Moorella thermoacetica: one gene and its partner. Each later gene encodes a partner of the first gene's protein in a complex. Links are inferred from orthologs where the notes say so. Each region holds a gene or a part of one and is shown in the gene's direction. Other genes may lie near its edges.

Evidence for each region.
Region 2: the proteins of secA (region 1) and secY are in contact, whole or in part, in a crystal structure (PDB 3DIN), measured with the Thermotoga maritima proteins. The link is inferred for Moorella thermoacetica from one-to-one orthologs. Residues at the interface, in WP_004082002.1 of Thermotoga maritima: Glu261, Ala262, Arg263, Lys300, Ala301, Arg302, Thr303, Ile304, Ile305, Leu323, Tyr324, Asp325, Pro326, Val329, Ser330, Tyr333, Ile336, Lys340, Phe345, Val349, Glu363, Phe364, Tyr374, Ser375, Gly376, Gly377, Glu393, Ile395, Thr482, Ser483; in WP_004081795.1 of Thermotoga maritima: Glu108, Gly109, Glu110, Glu111, Ala236, Glu237, Arg238, Arg239, Ile240, Thr241, Ile242, Gln243, Tyr244, Ala245, Arg246, Arg247, Val248, Thr249, Gly250, Arg251, Arg252, Val253, Tyr254, Gly256, Ala257, Ser258, Thr259, Tyr260, Leu261, Pro262.

The regions. Positions count from the first base shown.
Region 1 is NZ_CP012369.1:224,842-228,441, forward strand. The notes cover bases 112-3,395. They hold secA (preprotein translocase subunit SecA), read left to right. Parts: upstream 112-504; coding sequence 505-3,195; downstream 3,196-3,395. Other genes in these bases: MOTHE_RS01195 (hypothetical protein), read left to right, coding at 112-285. Also shown: more of MOTHE_RS01195, read left to right, coding at 1-111. UniProt on the Escherichia coli protein: Required for protein export, interacts with the SecYEG preprotein conducting channel.
Region 2 is NZ_CP012369.1:2,453,851-2,457,104, reverse strand. The notes cover bases 1-2,938. They hold secY (preprotein translocase subunit SecY), read left to right. Parts: upstream 1-807; coding sequence 808-2,070; downstream 2,071-2,938. Other genes in these bases: map (type I methionyl aminopeptidase), read left to right, coding at 2,741-2,938; MOTHE_RS12140 (adenylate kinase), read left to right, coding at 2,091-2,744; rplO (50S ribosomal protein L15), read left to right, coding at 367-807; rpmD (50S ribosomal protein L30), read left to right, coding at 172-354; rpsE (30S ribosomal protein S5), read left to right, coding at 1-159. Outside these bases: more of map, read left to right, coding at 2,939-3,254. UniProt on the Escherichia coli protein: The central subunit of the protein translocation channel SecYEG. Consists of two halves formed by TMs 1-5 and 6-10.

The DNA.
Region 1 (3,600 bases):
GCGTTCGGGCCCAATGCCCCCGAATACAATCTGCGGCTGGTGGCGGCGGCTACAGTGAATGCCCTGGAAAAGTGCTGCGGCAGCAACTGGAGTATAGCCCTGGAAGACCTGGTATGGGTAGAGGTAGCCCATCACCGGGCGGCCGTCTGCGCTATTATCCTGGTCACGCACCAGGGGAGTGAGTACCTGGTAGGGGCGGCCCTGGCGGATGGCGATGATCGCCAGGCAGCAGCCCGGGCCGTACTCAAGGCCCTGGCCTCTCGCTGCTATCATGTTAACGATTGATTGCCACCCGTCTTACTTCGTGTTAAAATATACAAGGCAGGTTTTTCTCTTAAGGAACCAGCACGGTTCCTTTTATGTTATTTTGAGCTGGAAATTACGGGCTGGCATTTGTTGCCGGGGGGTGTGCAGAAGCAAAGCCGCCCGTGACTGTCACCCGGCAAAGCAATGGGGTGCTAAGTATAAGCATTTCGCAAGAGGTTGTTTTCGAAGGAGGGAGAAATGGTGCTGGGTATATTGCATAATCTCCTTGACGATAATGCCCGGGATATAAAGAAATTGAGCCGCCAGGTAGAGGCCATCAACGCCCTGGAACCGGAGATTCAGGCCCTAAGCGACAGCGACCTCCAGGCCAAAACCCCGGAGTTCCATCGCCGCCTGGAGAGGGGCGAGACCTTGGACGAGCTGCTGCCGGAGGCCTTTGCCGTTGTCCGGGAGGCCTCCCGGAGGGTGCTGGGGATGCGCCACTTTGACGTCCAGCTTATGGGCGGCATCGTCCTCCACCAGGGACGCATCGCCGAGATGAAGACCGGCGAAGGCAAAACCCTGGTGGCTACCCTGCCGGCTTACCTCAATGCCCTGACGGGCAGAGGGGTGCATATTGTTACCGTCAATGACTACCTGGCCAGACGGGACAGCGAATGGATGGGTCGTATCTACCGTTTCCTGGGGCTGAAGGTGGGCCTGATCGTCCACGGCCTGGACGCCGCCGAGCGGCGGGAAGCGTATAACGCCGATGTTACCTACGGCACCAACAACGAGTTCGGCTTCGATTACCTGCGGGATAATATGGCCCTGCACCCGGAGGAGATGGTCCAGCGGGAGCTCAACTACGCCATCGTCGACGAGGTCGACAGTATCCTAATCGATGAAGCCCGGACGCCGCTCATTATCTCCGGTATGGCCGAAAAACCCACGGAGATGTATTACACGGTGGCTGCCATTATCCCGCGCCTGCAGCCGAACATTGATTATAATGTCGACGAAAAGGCCAAGGTGGCGACCCTGACGGAGGCCGGGGTAGCCAAGGTGGAAAAGATGCTGGGGGTCGACAACCTCTACGACGACGCCAATATGGAACTGGCCCACCACGTTAACCAGGCCTTGAAGGCCCATACCCTGATGAAGCGCGACCGGGACTATGTGGTCAAAGACGGCCAGGTCATCATCGTCGACGAGTTCACCGGCCGCCTGATGTTCGGCCGCCGCTACAGCGAAGGGTTGCACCAGGCCATCGAGGCCAAGGAAGGTGTGAAGATTGAGCGGGAGTCCCAGACCCTGGCTACCATCACCTTCCAAAACTTCTTCCGGATGTATGACAAGCTGGCCGGCATGACCGGCACGGCGGCTACCGAGGAAGAAGAGTTTCGCAAGATCTACAACCTGGATGTGGTGGTTATCCCCACCAATAAGCCCATGATCCGCAAGGATTACCCTGACGTCGTCTACCGGACGGAAAAGGGTAAGTTCGAGGCAGTTGTCGAGGAGATCCGGGAACGCCATGCAAAGGGCCAGCCGGTGCTGGTGGGCACCATCTCCATCGAAAAGTCCGAGCGCCTGAGTGAAATGCTTAAAAAACGGGGGATCCCCCACCAGGTGTTGAACGCCAAATACCACGAAAAGGAAGCGGAGATTATCGCCCAGGCCGGCCGCCTCGGGGCGGTGACCATCGCCACCAACATGGCCGGTCGCGGCACGGATATTATCCTGGGAGGCAACCCTGAGGCCCTGGCCAAAGAAAAGATGCGCCAGAAGGGCTACAGTCCGGAAATAATCGCCGCGGCTACGGCGATCAAGGTCGACGAGGGGGACCCGGAGGTCATGGCCGCCCGCCAGGACTACCAGCAGTTCCTGGCTGCCGCCCGGCGGGAGACGGAAGAGGAGCACCGGCGGGTGGTGGAACTTGGCGGCCTGCATATCATCGGCACCGAGCGCCACGAGAGCCGGCGGATCGATAACCAGCTTCGCGGTCGTGCCGGGCGCCAGGGAGACCCGGGGTCCAGCCGCTTCTATGTCTCCCTGGAAGATGATTTGATGCGCCTCTTCGGCTCCGACAACCTGACCGGTATCCTGGACCGTCTGGGTATGGACGACAGCACCCCCATCGACCATCCCCTGGTGTCCCGTTCCCTGGAGCAGGCCCAGAAAAAGGTCGAGGCCCATAACTTTGACATCCGCAAGCACGTCCTGGAATATGACGACGTCATGAATAAGCAGCGGGAGATTATCTACCGCCAGCGGCGGGAGGTGCTTACGGGGGCCGACATCCGGCCGACTATCGAAGACATGATCAAAACCGTCGTCGACCAGACGGTGGACCGCTTCGCCGGTGAGAGCAAGTACCCGGAGGAGTGGGACCTGGCCGGGCTGCTCGATTATGCCGAGCAGTTGTTCCTGCCCGGGTGCGACCGCGAGGCCCTGGCCAACGCCATCAAGGAGATGGAAAAGGAAGAGGTCTACGGCTTCCTGCGGGAAAAGGCTATGGAGGCCTACCGGCAGCGAGAAGAAGAACTGGGCCCCGAAACCCTCAGGGAGATCGAACGCCTGATTCTCCTCCGGGTGGTCGATACCAAGTGGATGGACCACCTGGACGCCATGGATCAGCTGCGCCAGGGCATCGGCCTCCGGGCCTACGGCCAGCAGGATCCCCTGGTGGCCTATAAATTTGAGGCCTACCAGATGTTTAACGATATGATCGCCTCCATCCAGGAAGACGTGGTGCGCTATCTGTACCGGGTGAAGGTCGTCCAGCCGCAAGCGGAGCGTCCCCGCCAGGTGGTGGAGAACCGCTATGCCGGTGAGGCTTCCGGTCCCCGGCAGCCGGTGCGCCGGGAGCATAAGGTAGGCCGCAACGATCCCTGTCCCTGCGGCAGCGGCAAGAAGTACAAGAAGTGCTGCGGCGCCGGGAAGTAGATCCCGTGCCAGGAATGCCCGTGGTGGCTGATGCCCCCCCACTAAAGATGAAAATGCAGGTGGAGACAGGGGTTGGCGGGTACAGGCGGAAGGCGACTGGGTTCGAGGCGCAGAGCAAACTCAGCGAAGCCGAACCGAGGTGGCGGTGAACGGGATGGGGATCGTAACGTGGCTTCAGGAATGAGAAGTAGCACGCCCCGTCATGTTTGATCAAAAGAACAGAGTTCTGCCACCCCCGCCGCTTAAGCAACTGAGCGCGAAGTTTGCTCGCTTTAGCACCTGGAGCCTGAAGCCTGTTCCAGACCCGCAGCAGTTACTATAAGATGCAACCATTTTTGGTAGAAGCCTATTTTCGGAGGAGTGAGCCAAACCATGTTACAGGACTATAAAGGCCGCCTGGACGAA
Region 2 (3,254 bases), 2.2 Mb from region 1 along the record:
CTCGAGGCTGCGGGTATCCGTGATATTTTAACGAAGAGCCTTGGCTCGGCCAACCCCAATAATGCCGTTTATGCCACTATCGAGGGTTTGAAGGGTCTGAAGCGAGCGGAAGAAGTGGCCCGCCTCCGGGGTAAAACGGTTGCCGAGCTTATCGGCTAGGAGGAATAGGCAGTGGCAAATTTAAGGATAACCCTTGTCAAGAGCCTCATTGGCCGGCCGGAGACCGAGAGGAAAACGGCCCGGGCCATGGGATTGAAGAAACTCCACCGGCAGGTAGTTTGCCCGGATACGCCGGTAACCAGGGGGCAGGTCCAGAAACTGGCCCACCTGGTCCGGGTTGAATCCATCGAATAGGAGGTGATTATGGTGCGTCTCCACGAATTACATCCAGCTCCCGGTTCCCGTCCCCGCGCCACCCGGGTAGGCCGGGGTATAGGCTCCGGCCTGGGCAAGACCTCCGGACGCGGGCATAAAGGTCAGAAAGCCCGTTCCGGCGGCGGTGTTCGCCGGGGTTTCGAAGGCGGTCAGATGCCCCTGACCCGGCGTCTGCCCAAGCGGGGGTTTACCAATATCTTTGCCCGGAAACTGGTACCCATTAATGTTGGTGAACTCGAGCGGTTTGAGCCTGAGACCGTGGTTACGCCAGAACTGCTTCATGACGCCGGCCTGGTGAAGCAGGCCCGGGATGGGGTGAAGATCCTCGGTGACGGCGAACTGACCAAAAAGTTGACTGTCAAGGTTCAGGCGGCTAGCCGTAAAGCCATTGAAAAGATTGAGGCTGCCGGCGGCAAAGTCGAGGTGATGTAGGTGCTAGACACCCTGGCCAGCGCCTGGAAACTGGAAGACCTGCGGAAGAAGATTTTTTTCACTTTGCTCATGTTTGTAGTCTTTCGCCTGGGTGCCCATGTTCCGGTACCGGGTATCAACAATGCCATTTTAAAGGAATTGATTGGTACCGGGACGATCTTCGGGTTTTTTGACGTAATTTCCGGCGGGGCTTTTAAGCGCTTTACCATCTTTGCCATGGGCATTATGCCCTACATCAATGCCTCGATTATCATGCAGCTCCTGACAGTGGTCATCCCGGCCCTGGAGCGCCTGGCCAAGGAGGATATTGAGGGCCGAAAAAAAATCGTCCAGTATACACGCTACGGGACAGTTATTTTAAGTATACTCCAGGCCCTGGGCATGGGCCTGTACCTGGCTCGCTCCCATGCCTTCCTGCGGCCGGGCCTTTATAACTACCTGGTGGTAGTTATAATGCTTACAGCGGGAACGACTTTTCTTATGTGGATGGGCGAACAGATTACCGAAAAGGGTATCGGCAATGGCATCTCCCTGATCATCTTTGCCGGTATAGTATCGCGCCTGCCGGCAGGGGCGGCCAGCCTCTACCAGTACGTTACCTCAGGAACGGTCAATATTATTTCCCTGCTTGTCTTTGCCATTGTGGCTGTGCTTATTATAGCTGCCGTGGTGGCAGTACAGGAAGGGGAACGCCGGATTGCCGTCCAGTATGCCAAACGGGTGGTGGGCTGGCGTGTCTATGGTGGCCAGAGCACCCATATACCCCTGAAAGTCAATCAGGCAGGGGTTATTCCCGTAATCTTTGCCATGTCCATCCTGCTCTTTCCCAGTACCCTGGCGTCCTGGTTTCCCCAGAGCAGTTTGGCCCAGACAATAGTCCGGTTCTTCGATCCCCGGTCGGCTTTCTATATGATCCTGTATGCCCTGTTAATTATCTTCTTTACCTATTTTTATACGGCTGTGACCTTTAACCCCCAGGACGTGGCCGATAATATGAAGAAATATGGTGGTTTTATACCGGGCTTAAGACCAGGGCGTCCTACGGCCGAGTATATTGAACGGATCCTGGCCCGGGTAACCCTGGCCGGGGCTATTTTCCTGGCGTTTATTGCCGTACTGCCCAATCTTCTCATGGCTATCACCGGGATCAACGTCTATTTCGGCGGCACTTCCCTGCTGATTGTCGTGGGTGTGGCACTGGAAACCATGAAACAACTGGAATCCCACCTGTTGTTGCGGCACTACCAGGGCTTTATGAAATAACAACCGGGAGGCTTAAAGGCATGCGCTTGGTATTACTTGGACCACCCGGCGCCGGGAAAGGGACCCAGGCCAGGGAGATTAACCAGCGCCTGGCCATACCCCATATTTCTACCGGCGATATGTTCCGCGAGGCGATCAAAAGGGGGACGCCCCTGGGACGCCAGGCGGAAGTATATATCAAGGGCGGGCGCCTGGTTCCTGATGAGGTAACTATTGGGTTGGTGCAGGAACGCCTGGTTCAACCTGATTGCCGGAATGGCTTCCTCCTGGACGGCTTTCCCCGGACAGTAGCCCAGGCGGAAGCCCTGGATTCCTGGCTGTCGAGCCGGGGGGAGAGGTTGGATGCCGTTATTGACATCGAGGTGCCCCGGGATGCTTTGCTGGAGCGCCTGACAGGGCGCCGGGTTTGCCGCCAGTGCGGGGCCACCTATCATGTGCGCTATAACCCGCCTGCAGTACCGGGGAAGTGTGATGCCTGCGGTCAGGATCTGGTCCAGCGGGCCGACGATACAGAAGCCACGGTGAACAAGCGCCTGGATGTTTATAACGAGCAGACGGCTCCCCTCGTTAACTACTACCGGCAGCGCGGTCTTTTAAAGGAAATTGACGGCAGCCAGGCCATCCCGGCGGTAATCCTGGCTATAGGCAGGGCCCTGGGAAGAGACTGGCAATGATTATTTTAAAATCGCGCCGGGAAATAGCCCTGATGCGGGAGGCAGGCCGGATAGTCGCCGGTGCCCTGGCCAAACTACAGGAGCATATAGCTCCCGGCATCACTACCGGCGAGCTGGACCGGATTGCCGAGGAGTATATCCGCCGGCATGACGCCGTGCCGGCCTTCAAAGGTTATCACGGCTTTCCCGCCAGCATCTGTGCGTCAGTGAACGAGGAAGTTGTCCACGGGATCCCGGGTTTAAAGAAGCTGGTAGCAGGAGATATTATTAGTATTGACATTGGCGTGGTAAAAAATGGTTATGTCGGTGATTCGGCTGCAACCTTTCCAGTTGGAGACATTGATTCCGGCAAAAAGCAGTTGCTTGCTGCTACCCAGGCTGCTCTTCAGGAAGGCATAAAGAAGGCGGTAGTCGGGAATCGCCTGACGGATATCTCCCATGCCATCCAGGCCTTCGTCGAAGCCAGGGGATTTTCAGTAGTGCGAGATTACGTGGGTCACGGTGTGGGCC